2 regions of the Micromonospora sp. NPDC023966 genome follow, and region 2 is predicted to be linked to the other one. Evidence: riboswitches for the same ligand, from Rfam matches in the RefSeq annotation. Region 2 holds a riboswitch; the other holds the start of a gene.

Region 1 (7,891 bases), on a different contig from region 2:
CGCGGGCGGTGGGTTCACCCCGGCGACCGCTGGCTGGTAGTCGAAGTCCTCCAGCGGCAGCAGGGCCGGCACGGTCGTGCCGTCCGGCAGCGTCCGCGTGCCGTCCTCCAGCTTGTCGTGGGTCCGATTCAACGCCCACATGCCGTTGGCAAAATGCGGGTAGAGGTGGCAATGGAAGATCACATCACCGAACGTCGCCGGCTTGCTGTCATGCGAGGAACCGGCGCCGCCCTCCGGTATGAGCGCGTAGTGCGCCCCCGGGGAGACTGCCTGCACATCGAGGATGTTGGTGACGCCGATGTGATGCGTCGGCTTGCTCACCTCGGCCAGCCCGCCCTCGTCCTGCGGGTCGAAGGGCCACCGGTTGACGTGCCAGTGGAAGGTGTGCGTCTCCCGCTCGGCGGCGTGCAGCAGCCGGATCTGCATCGGCTCGCCGCGGTAGTTCGCGAAGACCAGGTCGCCGCCGCCCGGGTCGCCGTACGCCCAGGAGGACAGCGCGGTCTCCTCGCCGTGGCACTCCTTCGCGTCGAACCCCTGCGCGTTGCGGGTCGCCGCCGGGCAGCCGATTTCCTCCCGGTTGAACCCCGGCTCGGCCCGGTAGTTGAACGCGAACCATTCCAGCTTGACCGGCACCTCGCCCTGCACCAGCGCGTCCGCATCCCCGCCGGAGAGGCCGGGCAGGGTGCCCTGCTTCAGCTTGGTGAGCTCGGCGGCTGTCGGGTCGACGCACTCCCCGTTGGCCCGGTCCTCGGCCACCCCGTCCTGCCCGTTCCGGCAGAACCGGGTGAGGATGCCGGAAGCGGCCTCCACCTCGTCGTGCATGAAGATCACGTGCTCCCGGTGGTCCGGTGCGCCGGGCGCGGGGTCCTTGATGACCGCCCGCGTCCCAGAAGCGAGCGGGGTGCCATCTCGGGCATCCACCCAACTGGTGCCGGGCTTCTCCACCACGATTGCGCCGAAGGCCCCGAACGAGTGCGACCCGATGGAATTGCCCGCGCCGGTCTCGACGGAGGTGAGGTCGGCGCCGTCGTTGAAGTGGAACTCGCCCTCGACGGCCGCCGAGTACCGGTAGGTGGCGGTGGCGCCGGGGGATACGGTCGAGTCGGGGTTGAGTCCCGCCGCCGTGCCGTCGGAGCCCTTCGGGTCGAATGCCAGGCCCTCCATGTGGATGGACGCCGGCGGCGCGGCCGCTGGGTCGAAGTCGTTGTGCGGGACGGTCCGGGCCGGGGCGAATCGACGCGGCTCCGGCGTCACGGTGCCGGCAGTCGCCAACTGCTCGCCAGGAAGCAGGAAGATCGAATCGTTCCGGACAAACGACGGCGCTTCTTCGTGGAGCCGGTTGGTGAACCGGATCGTCACACAGTCGCCCCGGTGCGCCCGCAGCACCAGGGGCTCGATCAGGTCCGCCTGGTCATTGGGGTCGGCGGCCTTGGCGAAGTTGGCCCGGACGGTGGTGATGTTCTCGTCGAGGACATACATGCGCCCTTCGGGAACGACGTCGCCAAAGCGGTTGAGGAAGATCGGAATGTTGATCAGTGAGACGTCGAAGCTGCGTGCCGGCGCCCCTGATACACACGGATTGCCCGGCTCGGTAGCCTTTGCTGGCAGGTCGGCGGCCATGGAGCTGGACATCGCCCACACCGCTCCACCGGTCAACGCCAGCCATGCGCCGGCCAGCAGGCCTCCGGCCACATACGTCCAGCGGCGTCTGCTCTTCGCCCGGATGAACACGGTCATCGCCACCACGCCCAGCAGGGCGAGTGGGACCACCTCCACTATTCCTGTACGCACCGTGTCTCCCCTCGTCGACGGTGTCGTTCATGTCGATCGCGGGCGAGCAGGTTCGCCAGGTGTCGAAGATGCTCCCCCGTGATCTATCGACGTATGGGAATTTACCGTTCGCAAGCGGCTCTGTAAAGAACCTGCCACGGACGGTGACGAGGTGAAGCCTTTTGCCGTAGAACGGCGGCAAGGGTTCCCGGGTGGAACCGGGAACCCTTGCTCGATCGCCGAAAGTGGTGTGCTCAGGACGTCTGTGCGGCCGGCAGGATCTGTACGTCGTCGAGGTTGACGAACATCACCCGGTGGCCGAACTGGACCTGCACGTACTTGTTCTCGCCACGGACGACAGTCCGGTCACCCGGGGCGGAACCGTCGAACGAGACCGCCCGGTAGTACTCGCCCGGCAGGACGCCGCCGACCGCGTACCGCTGGCCAGCGGGGAAGGTGTACTGCAGCGGCGAGATGGTCTGGTACGGGATGTAGGACGGGTAGGCCGCCTGCTCCGGGTAGGCCCGCCCGTACACTGGGATGGTGGCCTTGCCGGGCTTGGGGGTCACCACGAAGCCCGCCGCCCACTTGGCCGTGGGCGCCGAGGCCGGATTGTAGAACCAGGCCTTCTGGCCGAGGTACCAGATCGCCGTCCAGTCACCCTGCACGTCCGCCAGCGCATACGTCTGGCCGGCGGAGGCGCGGGCGCCGTGATCGGAGATGTACATGGTGTTCGGCGTGCCGTTCGGCCGCAGCCCAGGGTCGTTGACCAGCGGGGCGGTCGCGCTCGGCGCGGTGCGCAGGATGACCGAGGACGAGCCGCGCAGCGGGCAGGGCTCAGCCGGGGGCACCGGGCCCGGTGGCAACGGGGGCTGCTGGTTGCAGCCGTAGAAGGCCGGCTTGTTCGCCGCGTAGTCCGGGTCGATGGTGACCAGGCCGGTGTTCGGCGTTCCGGTGGACTTGAGCGGCGCCTTCAGCAGATCGAAGTAGTGCGACCAGTCCCAGTACGGGCCCGGGTCCCAGTGCATGTCATCGACCAATCCGGCGGTGGTCCCGGGGACGTTGTCGTGGCCGAGGATGTGCTGCCGGTCCAGCGGGATCTGGAACTTCAGCGCCAGGTGGCGGACCAGCTTGGCCGAGGCCCGGTACATCGCCTCGGTGTACCAGGTGCCGCGCCCGGCGAAGCCCTCGTGCTCGATGCCGATGGACTTGGCGTTGACGTACCAGTTGCCGGCGTGCCAGCCGACGTCCTTGGCCTTGATGTGCTGGGCGATATACCCGTCCACCGAGCGCAGCGTGTAGTGCCAGCCCAGGTAGGTCACGTCCTGGACCTGGCCCACGCTGGGGCCGAAGTAGCCCTCGGTGTCGTGGATGACGATGTACTCGAGCTTCTGCTGTGCCGGCCGGTTGCCGATGTCGTGGTTGCCGTAGTCCCAGGTCTGGGTCTTAGGGATGTAGTACTCCCCGTACGGTGCGGGGATCCACTCGCAGGCGAGCCGCACCGGGCACTCCAGGCCGTCCGGCCGCTCGGCGCGGCGCAGCCCCAGCTTGTGCAGCCCGGACTGGTCCGGCGTCACCGCGGTGGCGGCCAGGGTCACCCGCTGGCCGTCGTCGGTGGTCCGGGCCGCGCCGAGGCCGAGCTGGTCGTAGACCTCGTCGGCGAAGGCCGCCGCCGCGTCCTCGGTGTCCGCGCCGGAGTAGCGGGCCACCGCGCCGTACCAGGCCGCCGGGTCGCTGCCGGCGCCGACCGGCGCACCCAGCTCCTTCTGGTACGAGGCAAGCAGCGCCGCCCCGCCCCGGATGTTCGCGGCCGCGTCGGTCCGCAACGTCTCCTCGGTGAGGCCGGTGAGCGCCGCGGCGGCGTCGAGCGTCTGCAGGGACGCCTGCGGCAGCACGTCATCCGCCGGTGCGGCCGCGATGGCCGGGTCGAGGGTGAGCGGGCGCGAGTCGTCGCCCCGCGGGTCCTCGTTCTCGTCCACGTGGCCGCTGGCCGGGGTCGCGAGGACCTGCTGGGCATCGGTGAGGTGCATCGGGCCGTAGCCGCCGCTGGTGCTCGGCTGGCCCGGGTGGGTGTCCCAGCGCGACTCCAGGTACGACACGCCGAGCAGGACGCTCTGCGGCACGCCGTACTCCGCCGCAGCGGCGGCGTACTGCTCCTGACGGTCGGTGGTGGGTTGGGCGGTGAGCGGTTCGGCGGCCACCGGGCCGGTCGCCACCAGGGCCGTGGCCGCCGCGACGGCGGCTGCCAGCAGCATCCGTCTGCCCGACGGCGGGGGTGAGAGGTGCATCGAACCTCCAGACAGGGATGGGGGTCACTGCGTCCTCACCCTCGCCCCACCCACCCTCCGGGTCAATACCTTTCCAGCAGGTAATCTCGCATGAAGAAAACCTTCATCCACGATCGGGGCGACATACGGAGTGTCACGGCGTCTCGGGTTGCGGATCGGTAACGGCCATCTCTACTCTGGTCAATCGTCGGCCGACTGTTTCACCGACCAACCCGGGTGGTGACGGTCCGACACCGCCGAGTCGCCTTCGGGCGAGCCGGGGACCCAGGTAACTGGGGTGAATCCGCAGCCACTGCGGTAGGGCGGCTCCCTTCCCGCCCGAACCCGTCAGCTAACTCGGTAGGCGGGCACGAAGAAGGAGTACGGAAGCCCGGTGGCACACCATGCCCCGCGGCCACCGTCAAGCCGGTCGGTCGACCGGTCGACGGCTGTGCCGCGTTCCCGCTGGTCCCGCTTCACCACCGCCCTCGCCGCCCTGGCCGGCACCGCCGTCGTCCTGACCGGCGGCGCCACGGCGGCCCATGCCGAACCGTCGGTCACCGAGATCGAGCGCCAGATCGACCAGGACTGGAACAAGCTCGAACCGATCATCGAACAGGTCAACGCCACCCGCGAGCAGCTCGCCGTCAAGCGCAAGCAGGCCGCCGCGCTCGGCAAGCAGATCGCCCCGCTCCAGGCCCGGGTGGACGCCGCCCTCGGTCAGGTGGGCGGGCTCGCCGCCGACGCCTACAAGGGCGACAACAACCTCTCCACCGTCAACGCGCTGCTGGGCAGCCGGTCGCCGAGCGAGCTGGTGGACGGCCTCGCACTGCTCGACCGCTTCGCGAACCGCCAGCAGGAGCAGGTGCGGACCGTCGCCGAGCTGCGCGACCAGTTGGCCGCCAAGAAGCGGCCGCTGGACGAGATGATCAGCGACCTGGCCCGTACCGAGGCCCAGCTCGCGGCGAAGAAGAAGCAGATCGACGCCGAGATCGTCAAGCTCCAGAAGCTCCGTCTCAAGGTCTACGGCAACGGCGGCGGCGGTCCGCTGCGCCCCGCGCCCTGTCCCGCCGGCTACCCCGGTGGTCCGGCCGGCGTCGCGGTCAAGTTCGCCTGCGCCCAGATTGGCAAGATCTATGTCTGGGGCGCCGCCGGCCCCGACCACTACGACTGCTCCGGGCTCACCATGGCGGCCTGGGCCAAGGCCGGCGTCTCGCTGCCGCACAACGCCCGGCAGCAGCACGACGTGACCAGGCGGGTGAGCCGGAGCGAGCTGCGCGCCGGTGACCTCGTCTTCTACTACAGCGACCTGCACCACGTCGGCATGTACGTCGGTGACGGCTGGGTGGTGCACGCCTCCCAGTCCGGCAAGCCGATCACGATGAAACGCGTCGACGACGGCCAGATCAACAGCTACGGCCGCCCGGGCTGACCGGTCCGCAGGGGCTCCCGCGTCGCGGGGGCCCCTGCGCCGTCACGGCGTCCGGCTCCGTCAGCGGGTCGGCCAGGTGCGCCAGTTCTGCCAGGACCGGCTCGGGGTCGGTCCGCGCTGCCCCTGGTAGCGGGACCCGTAGACCGCCGAGCCGTACGGGTGCTCGGCCGGCGAGGAGAGCCGGAAGATGCAGAGCTGGCCGATCTTCATGCCCGGCCAGAGGGTGATCGGCAGGTTCGCCACGTTGGACAGCTCCAGCGTGACGTGACCGGAGAAACCCGGGTCGATGAAACCGGCCGTGGAGTGGGTGAGCAGGCCGAGCCGGCCCAGGCTGGACTTGCCCTCCAGGCGCCCGGCGAGCTGGTCGCCCAGCGAGATCACCTCGAGCGTGGACGCGAGCACGAACTCGCCGGGGTGCAGCACGAACGGCTGGCCCTCGGGCACCTCCACCATCGAGGTGAGGTCGTCCTGCTGCACGGCCGGGTCGATGTGCGTGTAGAGATGGTTGTTGAAGACCCGGAACAGCCGGTCCAGACGTACGTCGATGCTGGACGGTTGCACCAGCGTGGGCTCGAAGGGCTCCAGCGCGAGCGTGCCCGCCTTGATCTCGGAGACCAGGTCGCGGTCGGAGAGCAGCATCGGAACACCATAGCGACCGGTACGGGTGACCTGCGTGTCGGACTACATCTTCGTACACCTGTTCGATAGAATGTCCGCATGGCTTCCTGGTCCGAATTCGCCGCCGACGAGCCCCGACTCGCCGACGAGATCCGCCTCCTGTTGCAGCAGTACGGGCCGGGTTTCGGCTACCTCGCCACGGTCCGCGCCGACGGCGGCCCGCGAGTGCACCCGGTCTCCCCGGTCATCACCGACGACGGACTCTGGTGCTTCGTCATCGACTCGCCCAAGCGTCGCGACCTCGAACGCGACGGCCGCTACGCGCTGCACTCCTTCCCGCCGGAGGAGAGCGACGACGAGGCCTACGTGGCCGGCCGGGCCCACCCGGTGACCGATCCGGCGACCGTGGCGCGGGTGGCCCGGATCGGCCGGGCCGCGCCCCAGGGCGACTGGCGGCTGTTCGAGTTCACCGTCGACGTGGCGATGCTGACCCGGCGCGACCAGGTGGTTCGCCCCGCCGGCGGCCGGCCGGAGGTGCGGGTCTGGCTCGACCCGCGGGCGACCGCCCCGGTCCGACATGACCCCCTGGCCTCGGAAGGCCGGCGTGGCCGGCACGGCTTCGACACCCGCCGCCCCGCGGCCTAGCCCTACTCAAAAAGCTGGTGCCGGTCCCGTCCGAGGACGGAACCGGCACCAGCTTGTGGTGCGCGACGGTCAGGCCGCGCGGTAGGCGTTCCACGCGGTCAGCATGCGGCTCGCCTGACCAGGGGTGAACTGGTACATGCACGAGTCGTAGGTGTAGTCCATGAAGTTGGTGATCGGGTCCAGGCCCGCCGTGGTGCAGGTGTCCCGGCCCGTCGGGCACTCGAAGGCCGGCGAGCCCTCGGCCGGGGTGTCGGAGACGCTGTCACCCGAGCCGGAGCAGCCACCCTGGAAGGTGTGGTAGAGGTTCAGCCAGTGGCCGATCTCGTGGGTGCCGGTGTCGCCCTGGTTGTAGTTGGTCGCGGTGCCGCCCGGCAGCGACTCGCTCAGCGCGACCACACCGTCCATGCTGTTCAGCTTGCGCTGCGGAAAGGTGGCCCAGCCGAGCAGGTCGTCGCTCAGCTCGCCCAGGTAGATGTTGAGCGTGTTCTTGCCGCCCTCGCGCAGCGAGGTCTTCATCGAGCGCTCGGCGGAGGAACCCTGGACGATCGGGTACCAGGCGGCGTGGTGACGTGGTGCACCTTGGTGAGCTGGAAGCTGAAGGCGGTCGGGGCGCCACCGGTGGCACCGCTGTACGCCTTGTTCAGCACGTCGATCTGCTGGGTGACCATCGAGTCCGGGATGTTGCCGCCGGCCCGGGTGCTGTCCCGCTGGATGACGTGGACGACGACGGGGATGGTCACCGTCGCCAGCGTGGTGGCCCCGGCGCCGGTGCGGAAGTTGGCCCGCTCACGCAGCGCCGCGGCCAGGTCGGCGTCGCGCTCGCGGACCTGCTTGGCGGTCAGCTCGTTCGGGTCCAGCTTGGCGTGTCCACCCTTCTTCACGCGGGCGTCGGAGTGGACGTCGGCCGGCTCGACGCAGGAGCCGGACGGGGCGGCCGAGAAGGCCGATGCTGCGGGGACGACGCCTACGGCAGCGGTGCTGAGCAGCAGCGCGAGGGTCGTCGACGCGACGCCGGCGGTACGCCGGGTCAGCAGGTTGGGACGGAGTCCCATGGGCCCACCTCTTTCGAACGGCGTGCCAGGGGGTGTGTCACGCCGGGTCGGAAACGTGTGGGAGACGTTACATCCCATCGAAGAATTTGAGAACGACCATATGTTGC
Region 2 (7,891 bases):
GGCCGGCCTGATCGCCGCCGGCACGGCCGCGGCCGTGCAGGCCGCGCCGCCCGGCCCCGCCGCCCCCGACGTCGCCCAGGCCCGCGCGATCGCCGCCGACTCGGCCCGCGCGCTGGTCGCCGACCGGCCCGCCTACCTGCACGCCAGCGCCGACGACGCTTTCGTGCAGAAGCCGGTCATCTCCTCGGAGGGCATCCAGTACGTGCCCTACGAGCGCACCTACAAGGGCCTGCCCGTGGTCGGCGGTGACTTCGTGCTGGCCACCGACACGGCCGGCAACCTGAAGTACGCCTCCGTCGCGCAGCAGCAGGCCATCGGCAGCCTCGCCACCACGCCGAAGCTGACCTCGGCCGCCGCGGCGAAGACCGCGCGCGCCCAGCTCAAGACGGTCAGCACCGTCGAGGGCACCAACCTGGTCGTCTACACCCTCGGCGCCGAGCCGGCGCTGGCCTGGGAGACCACCGTGCGCGGCACCGACGCCGAGGGCCCGAGCCGGCTCACCGTCGACGTCGACGCCCGCACCGGCAAGGTGCTGCGGACGCAGGAGCATGTCGTGCACGGCACCGGCACCGGCGCCTGGAACGGCCCCAGCCCGCTGACCCTGAACACCACGCAGTCCGGCGGCACGTACTCCATGAAGGACCCGACCGTCACCAACCTGAGCTGCCAGGACGCCGCGACCAACACGACGTTCAGCGGCTCCGACGACGTCTGGGGCAACGGCACCGCCACCAACAAGGAGACCGGCTGCGTCGACGCGCTGTTCGCCGCGCAGACCGAGCACAAGATGCTCGCCCAGTGGCTGGGCCGCAACGGCGCCGACGGCAACGGCGGCTACTGGCCGATCCGGGTGGGCCTGAACGACCAGAACGCCTACTACGACGGCACCCAGGTCCAGATCGGCAAGAACACCTCGGGCCAGTGGATCGGCTCGCTCGACGTGGTGGCCCACGAGATCGGCCACGGCATCGACGACCACACTCCGGGCGGCATCTCCGGCGCCGGCACCCAGGAGTTCGTGGCCGACACCTTCGGCGCGGCCACCGAGTGGTTCGCCAACGAGCCGTCCAGCTACGACGCTCCCGACTTCCTGGTCGGCGAGAAGGTCAACCTGGTGGGCAGCGGCCCGATCCGCAACATGTACAACCCGTCGGCGCTGGGCGACCCGAACTGCTACTCGAGCAGCATCCCGAGCACCGAGGTGCACGCCGCGGCGGGCCCGGGCAACCACTGGTTCTACCTGCTGGCCAACGGCAGCAGCCCGACCAACGGCCAGCCCGCCAGCTCCACCTGCAACGGCAGCAGCGTGACCGGCCTGGGCATCCAGAAGGCCATGAAGATCATGTACAACGCGATGCTGCTGAAGACCTCGTCCTCCTCGTACCTGAAGTACCGCGTCTGGACGCTGCAGGCGGCGAAGAACCTCTACCCGACCAGCTGCACCGAGTTCAACGCGGTCAAGGCCGCCTGGAACGCGATCAGCGTGCCGGCGCAGACCGGTGAGGCGACCTGCACGGGCAGCACCCCGACGCCGACCGCCACGACCACCCCGCCGTCGGGCAGCTGCACCGGCCAGAAGCTGGCCAACCCCGGCTTCGAGTCCGGCAACGTGAACTGGACCGCCAGCTCGGGCGTTATCACGAACGACACCGCCCAGGCGGCCCACGGCGGCTCGTACAAGGCGTGGCTCGACGGCTACGGCACGACGCACACCGACACCCTCAGCCAGTCGGTGTCCATCCCGGCCGGCTGCCGGGCGACGTTGAGCTTCTGGCTGCACATTGACAGCGCGGAGTCGACCACGACCACCGCCTACGACAAGCTGACCGTGAAGGCGGGCAGCACCACCCTGGCCACCTACTCCAACCTCAACAAGGCCACCGGCTACGTGCAGCGGTCCTTCGACATCTCGTCGCTGGCCGGCACCACCGCCACCATCTCGTTCAGCGGCGTGGAGGACAGCTCCCTGCAGACCTCCTTCGTCGTCGACGACACCGCGGTCACGCTGAGCTGACCACACCGGAGCGGCCGGCCGTCGTCCTCCCGACGGCCGGCCGCTTCGTCGTCTCCGCCGTAGCTGGGAGCGGGTCCGGGAACTGCGGATCCGCGCGGCGTCAGGCCGGGCGGGAACCGGCGCCGTCGCGGCGGATCCGGGCCGCGACGCCCTCCATCGCCCGGCTGAACCGCTCCATGTCCCGGGCGGACTGCTCCGGCAGGCCGCCGAGCCGCGCGGCGAGGGCGTCCACGTCGGCCTGGGCCGAGGCGCTGACCCGGGCGTCCAGCTCGGTGAGGGCGGCGTTCACGGCCGCCACCACGTGCCCGCAGACGGTCTCCAGGGGCTCCCCGGCCAACCCCGGGTCGACGGTGACGGACTCCAGCCGGCCACCCTGGACGGCGACGGCACGGACCCGGCCGCCGGCCGCGGCGCCCTCGGCCCGGAGCAGCTCGGCCGGCGCGCCGTCGGTGTGCTCGGCGGCCCGGGACCGCATCGCGGACAGTGCCTGTTGCGTCCTGGTCAGCAGCTCGTCGAGGCTCGCGGCCGCGGAGAACGGGTCGTTGGTCATATCCGCGCTTTCTTCACGTCTTTCCGAGCACCGTGACGATAGCAACCGGCCCCGACGCAACCGAACGCCCGGCCGGGAACCCCGGCCGGGCGTTCGTGGTGCGGTGGGGTCTCAGCGCAGGCGCAGCCGCTGACCCGGGAAGATCAGGCCGGGGTCGCCGCCGACCACGCCCTTGTTGCGCTCGTAGAGAGCGTGCCAACCGCCGGCGACGTTCTTCGCGTCGGCGATCTCGGAGAGGGTGTCCCCGGGCTGGACCAGGTAGCTGCCGGCGCCGCCGGTGCTGGGCGCGCTGCGCCGCTCGCTGCGGGTGGCCGGCCGGTCGCCGCGCGACGACCGCTCCGTGGTGGCCTTCTTCGTGGACCTCGTCGAGCCCGAGTCCTTGCTGGCGTACTTCTTGGTGGAGCCGCCCTTCTTGCCGCAGACCGGCCAGGCGCCGATGCCCTGCCCGTCGAGGACCTTCTCGGCGATGGCGATCTGCTCGCTGCGGCTGGCCAGGTCGGCCCGGCTGGCGTACTTCTGGCCGCCGTAGCCGTTCCAGGTGCTGCGGGAGAACTGGAGCCCGCCGTAGTAGCCGTTGCCGGTGTTGATGTGCCAGTTGCCGCCGGACTCGCACTGTGCGACGGCGTCCCAGTTCACGGCGGCGGCGCTGGCCGGAGCGGCCGGGCCGAGCAGGGCGGCCGCGCCGGTGGCGGCGCCGACGACGAGTGCGCCGACGGCGGTGCGTCGCTGAGCGGTCCGTCGATGACGGGCGACGTATTCAGTTGCCATGTGGGTTTCCTCCACGCCGACGAGGTGAGCTGTCGGGTTCGGGCCGAGGAGCCCGGCCGCCGGAGGCGGCTTCACCCCGAGGTGTCGTGCACCGAGGAACGTGTGGGTCCCCCGCTCCCGCCCGAGGTCCAGGTACCGCCGGGCCGGCGGCGGGATTAGGCGTTACCGGCCCGTGGTGTCCGCGATCGCGAACGGATACGACGTTAGGAAGGGTTTCCGCCCATCGCCCACCTCTTGTGAAGTTCTTCACCCGGCCGAGCGAAGGTCCCTCCGTCCGAGTTGCGCACCGTCCGAAGGTGCCTTATGAGTCGCGGCTCAGTAGGTCAGGCCGTAGCCCTGCGGGAAGAGCGGGACCTGCCCGTCGCCGGCGTTGATGGGCTGCTGGCTGACCGAGTTCATCCAGGTCATGGGCAGTTTCCCGGTCGGCGCGTACCCCCCGAAGAGGACGTCGGCCACGCCGCCGCCCTCGGTGCCGGGGAGCCAGGCGGCCAGCAGCGCGTCCCATCGGGGCAGCTCGGCCGAGATGTCCATCGGCCGGCCGGAGACCAGCACCACGATCACCGGCACGCCCGCGTTCCGCAGGGTCGCGATGGTCCGCAGGTCGTCCCGGTCCAGGCTCATGCTGCCGGTGCGGTCGCCCTGGCCCTCGGCGTACGGTGTCTCGCCGACCACGGCGATCGCGGCCCGGTAGGTGCCGTCGATGCCGGTGCCGCGCTGGTTGTAGGTGACCGTCGTGGTCGGACCCACCGTGGCCCGGATGCCCTGCAGGATGGTGGTGCCGGGGGTGATCGCGCCCGACGAGCCCTGCCAGGAGATCGTCCAGCCGCCGCTGGCGTTGCCGATGTTGTCGGCGCTCTTGCCGGCCACGAAGATCTTGTTGTTGTCCCGGGCCAACGGCAGGACGCCGGCGTTGTTCTTCAGCAGCACCTGTGACTGGCGGACGGCCTGCCGGGCCAGGGCCCGGTGCGCGGCGTTGCCCACCGTCGGGGTCCAGCTCCGGTCGGTGTACGGCCGCTCGAAGAGGCCCAGCTCGAACTTCTTGGTGAGGATGCGCCGGTTGGCGTCGTCGATCCGGCTCATCGGCACGTGGTCGTTCTGCACCTCGGCGCGCAGCGTGCTGAGGAAGGTCTTCCAGGCCGTGGGGACCATCACCATGTCGATGCCGGCGTTGATCGCCGTGCTGACCTCGGCCGCGGTGAAGCCGGCGGCGCCGTCGATCTGGTCGATGCCGTTCCAGTCGGAGACGACGAACCCGGAGAAACCCAGCTCTCCCTTGAGGACCGTGGTGATCAGGTACTGGTGGCCGTGCAGCTTCATGCCGTTCCAGCTGCTGTAGGAGATCATCACCGAGCCGACCCCGCGCTGCACGGCCGCCTGGAACGGGGGCAGGTGAATGGCCCGCAGTTCGGCCTCGCTGAGCTGGGTGTTTCCCTGGTCGTCGCCGCCGGTGGTGCCGCCGTCGCCAATGTAGTGCTTGGCGGTGGCGAGCACCGAGGTGGTTCCGCCGAGGCTGCTGCCCTGCAGGCCGGTGATCAGAGTGGACAGGTTCGACGGCAGGTCCGGAGTCTCGCCGAACGATTCGTAGGTGCGGCCCCACCGGTCGTTGCGGGCGACGCAGAGGCAGGGCGCGAAGTTCCAGTCCACCCCGGTGCCGGTGATCTCCTCGGCGACGGCCTGGCCGATCTGCTGCACCAGCGCCGGGTCGCGGGTCGCGCCGAGGCCGATGTTGTGCGGGAAGATCGTCGCCCCGTACACGTTGTTGTGCCCGTGCACGGCGTCGACGCCGTAGATCATCGGGATGCCGAGCGGGGTGGCGAGAGCCGCGCGCTGGAAGCCGTCGTACATGTCGGCCCAGGACGCGGCGGTGTTGGGCGTGGGCGCGGAGCCGCCGCCGGAGAGGACCGAGCCGAGCCGGTACGTGGTGAGGTCGCTCGCGGTGACCGAGCCGCGCTCGGCCTGCGTCATCTGGCCGAGCTTCTCGTCCAGGGTCATCCGGGCGAGCAGGTCGGCGACGCGGGTGGCGACGGGCAGCGTCGGGTCCTGGTAGGGCAGGCCGGCCGCGGTGGCCGGCGCGGGCACGGCCAGGGCGGTGACGGCGACGAGCAGGAGGGCAAGACCGAGGGGACAGTGGCGGCGGTGGTGACGGATCACGGGTCGCTCCTTCCCGGAGGAACGCTGAGGCCGTTCACCGGCACCCTATGCCCGCGGGCATCGACTGTGAACAATCCTTGCCGGTTCCGGAACCGCCCGGCGGGCCGGCGCCGGGCCGGACTACCGTGGGCAGGGTTCGCGCAAGATCGGCAGGAGGCGGCGGGACGGCATGACCGACTACGGACACGAGCTGGCCTTCGGCGGCTTCGTCACACCCACCGCCGGCCGGTTCGAGCAGGTGGTGGCCCTGGCCAAGCTCTGCGATCAGGTCAACCTGGACCTGGTCACCTTTCAGGACCACCCCTACCAGCCGGGTTTCCTGGACACCTGGACGCTGATGTCCTACCTGGCCGCGGCGACCAGTCGCATCCGGTTGGCCGGCAATGTGCTGAACCTGCCCCTGCGCCAACCGGTGGTGCTGGCCCGGAGCGTCGCCAGCCTGGACCTGCTCAGCGGCGGCCGGGTGGAGCTGGGCCTCGGCGCCGGCGCGTTCTGGGAGGCGATCGAGGCGGTCGGCGGGCGACGGCTCAGCGCCGGGCAGGCGGTGGACGCCCTCGACGAGGCGATCCGAGTGATCCGCGAGGTGTGGGACACCGAGCGGCGCGGGATGGTCCGCGTCGAGGGCGAGCACTACCGGGTGGTCGGGGCGAAGCGCGGGCCGGCCCCGGCGCACCCGGTGGAGATCTGGGTCGGCGCGTACAAGCCCCGGATGCTGCGGCTGGTGGGGCGCGCGGCGGACGGCTGGCTGCCGTCGCTGGCGTACCTGCCGAACGGGCCGGTCGAGCTGCCGGCGATGAACGCGGTGATCGACGAGAGCGCCGAGGCGGCGGGGCGCGACCCCCGGTCGGTACGTCGGCTGCTGAACATCAACGGTCGGTTCGTCCGCTCCTCCAGCGGCTTCCTGGCCGGGCCCCCCGAGCAGTGGGTGGAGGAGCTGGCCGGGCTGGCCCTCGACCACGGCGTCTCCACGTTCGTCCTGGGCGCCGACGACCCGACCACGATCCAGCTCTTCGCCCAGGAGGTCGCGCCCGCGGTGCGGGAGCTGGTCGGCGCCGAACGCGCCGAGCCCGGCTCCCGGGCCGGTGCCGCCGAGGAGCAGCGCGAGGCGGTCGAGGCCGGCGGCGCCACCGCGCTCGCGGTCACCCCCACCCCCGACCCCGGGGTACGGCTGACCGACCACCGGCTCTGGGACGAGTCCACCCGCCCGGCCGCGCCGCCGGCACCGGACGGCCACGTCTACACCCCGCACGCCCAGGCCGTCGGCGCGCACCTCGTCGACGTGCACGACCATCTGCGACAGGAGCTGGCCCAGGTTCGTGACCTGCTCGAACAGGTCCGACGCGGGGTGGTCTCCGCCGGCGCCGCGCGGGCCGTGCTCAACCAGCTCACCATGCGGCAGAACAACTGGACGCTGGGAGCGTACTGCGCCGCGTACTGCACGGCGGTGACCCAGCACCACGGGCTGGAGGACAACTCGATCTTCCCGCACCTGCGGCGCGCGGACCCGGGGCTCGGCCCCGTGCTCGACCGGCTGGAAGCGGAGCACGTGGTGATCCACGACGTGGTCGAGGGCGTGGACCGGGCCCTGGTCGACCTGATCCGCAACCCGGGCGACTTCACCGAGGTGCAGAAGGCCGTGGACGTCCTCACCGACACCCTGCTGTCGCACCTGTCGTGGGAGGAGCGGGTGATCGTCGAGCCGCTGGCCCGGCACGGCTTCTACGCCGGCCAGGTCTGAGACGGGCTATTCCCGCTCGCCGGCGCACCCCCGCGTGAGATAGCTGACTTTTGTTTCCCTAAGTCAGAGGGGTAGCGTCATCCGCATGACGGACTTCCTCGCGCAACGCGACGCCTGGTCCACCGCGAACTGCTCGATCGCCCGGGCGCTCGACGTGGTGGGCAACCGGACCGCGCTGCTCCTGCTGCGCGAGGCGTCCTTCGGCACCCGCCGCTTCGACGACTTCGCCCGCCGGGCCGGCGTCAGCGAGCCGGTGGCCGCCGCCCGCCTCAAGCAGCTGGTCGCCGACGGGCTGCTGGAGCGGCGGCCCTACCGCGAGCCCGGTCAGCGCACCCGGGACGAGTACCTGCTCACCGCCAAGGGGCGGGACCTGCTGCCGGTGCTCGCCGCCCTGCGTCAGTGGGGCGACGCGTACGCCGTCGACGACACCGGCCCGTCGGTCACGGTGACCCACCGCGACTGCGGGGCGGCCGTGCAGGTGCGGCTGCGCTGCGACGTCGGGCACGACGTCCCGCCCGACGAGGTGGCCGTGCTGCCCGGCCCGGGCCTGCGGAAAGCGTGACCTCCCTTCCACACCCTCAGGAGCAAGACATGAAGATCGCTGGACGCACCGCCCTGGTCACCGGGGCCAACCGGGGCTTCGGCCGGCACCTGGCCGCCGAGCTGCTGG

The links. A riboswitch is a leader RNA that binds a small molecule or an ion and turns the genes downstream of it on or off. The one in region 2 is predicted to bind cyclic di-AMP.
Region 1: another riboswitch for cyclic di-AMP. It lies ahead of AB0F68_RS01530 (NlpC/P60 family protein); the one in region 2 lies ahead of AB0F68_RS24970 (transglycosylase family protein).

The regions. Positions count from the first base shown of each region.
Region 1 covers NZ_JBEZZJ010000001.1:323,704-331,594, forward strand. Annotated here, with positions in the region: gene AB0F68_RS01520 (hypothetical protein) at 1-1,737, opposite strand, end outside; gene AB0F68_RS01525 (peptidoglycan recognition family protein) at 2,025-4,058, opposite strand; cyclic di-AMP (ydaO/yuaA leader) riboswitch at 4,283-4,420, shown strand; gene AB0F68_RS01530 (NlpC/P60 family protein) at 4,489-5,469, shown strand; gene dcd (dCTP deaminase) at 5,530-6,108, opposite strand; gene AB0F68_RS01540 (pyridoxamine 5'-phosphate oxidase family protein) at 6,187-6,732, shown strand; partial or broken gene AB0F68_RS01545 (zinc metalloprotease) at 6,802-7,784, opposite strand.
Region 2 covers NZ_JBEZZJ010000023.1:78,942-86,832, forward strand. Annotated here, with positions in the region: gene AB0F68_RS24960 (M4 family metallopeptidase) at 1-2,014, shown strand, start outside; gene AB0F68_RS24965 (YbaB/EbfC family nucleoid-associated protein) at 2,115-2,564, opposite strand; gene AB0F68_RS24970 (transglycosylase family protein) at 2,676-3,332, opposite strand; cyclic di-AMP (ydaO/yuaA leader) riboswitch at 3,332-3,504, opposite strand; gene AB0F68_RS24975 (glycoside hydrolase family 3 N-terminal domain-containing protein) at 3,648-5,483, opposite strand; gene AB0F68_RS24980 (LLM class flavin-dependent oxidoreductase) at 5,653-7,221, shown strand; gene AB0F68_RS24985 (helix-turn-helix domain-containing protein) at 7,307-7,783, shown strand; gene AB0F68_RS24990 (SDR family oxidoreductase) at 7,813-7,891, shown strand, end outside.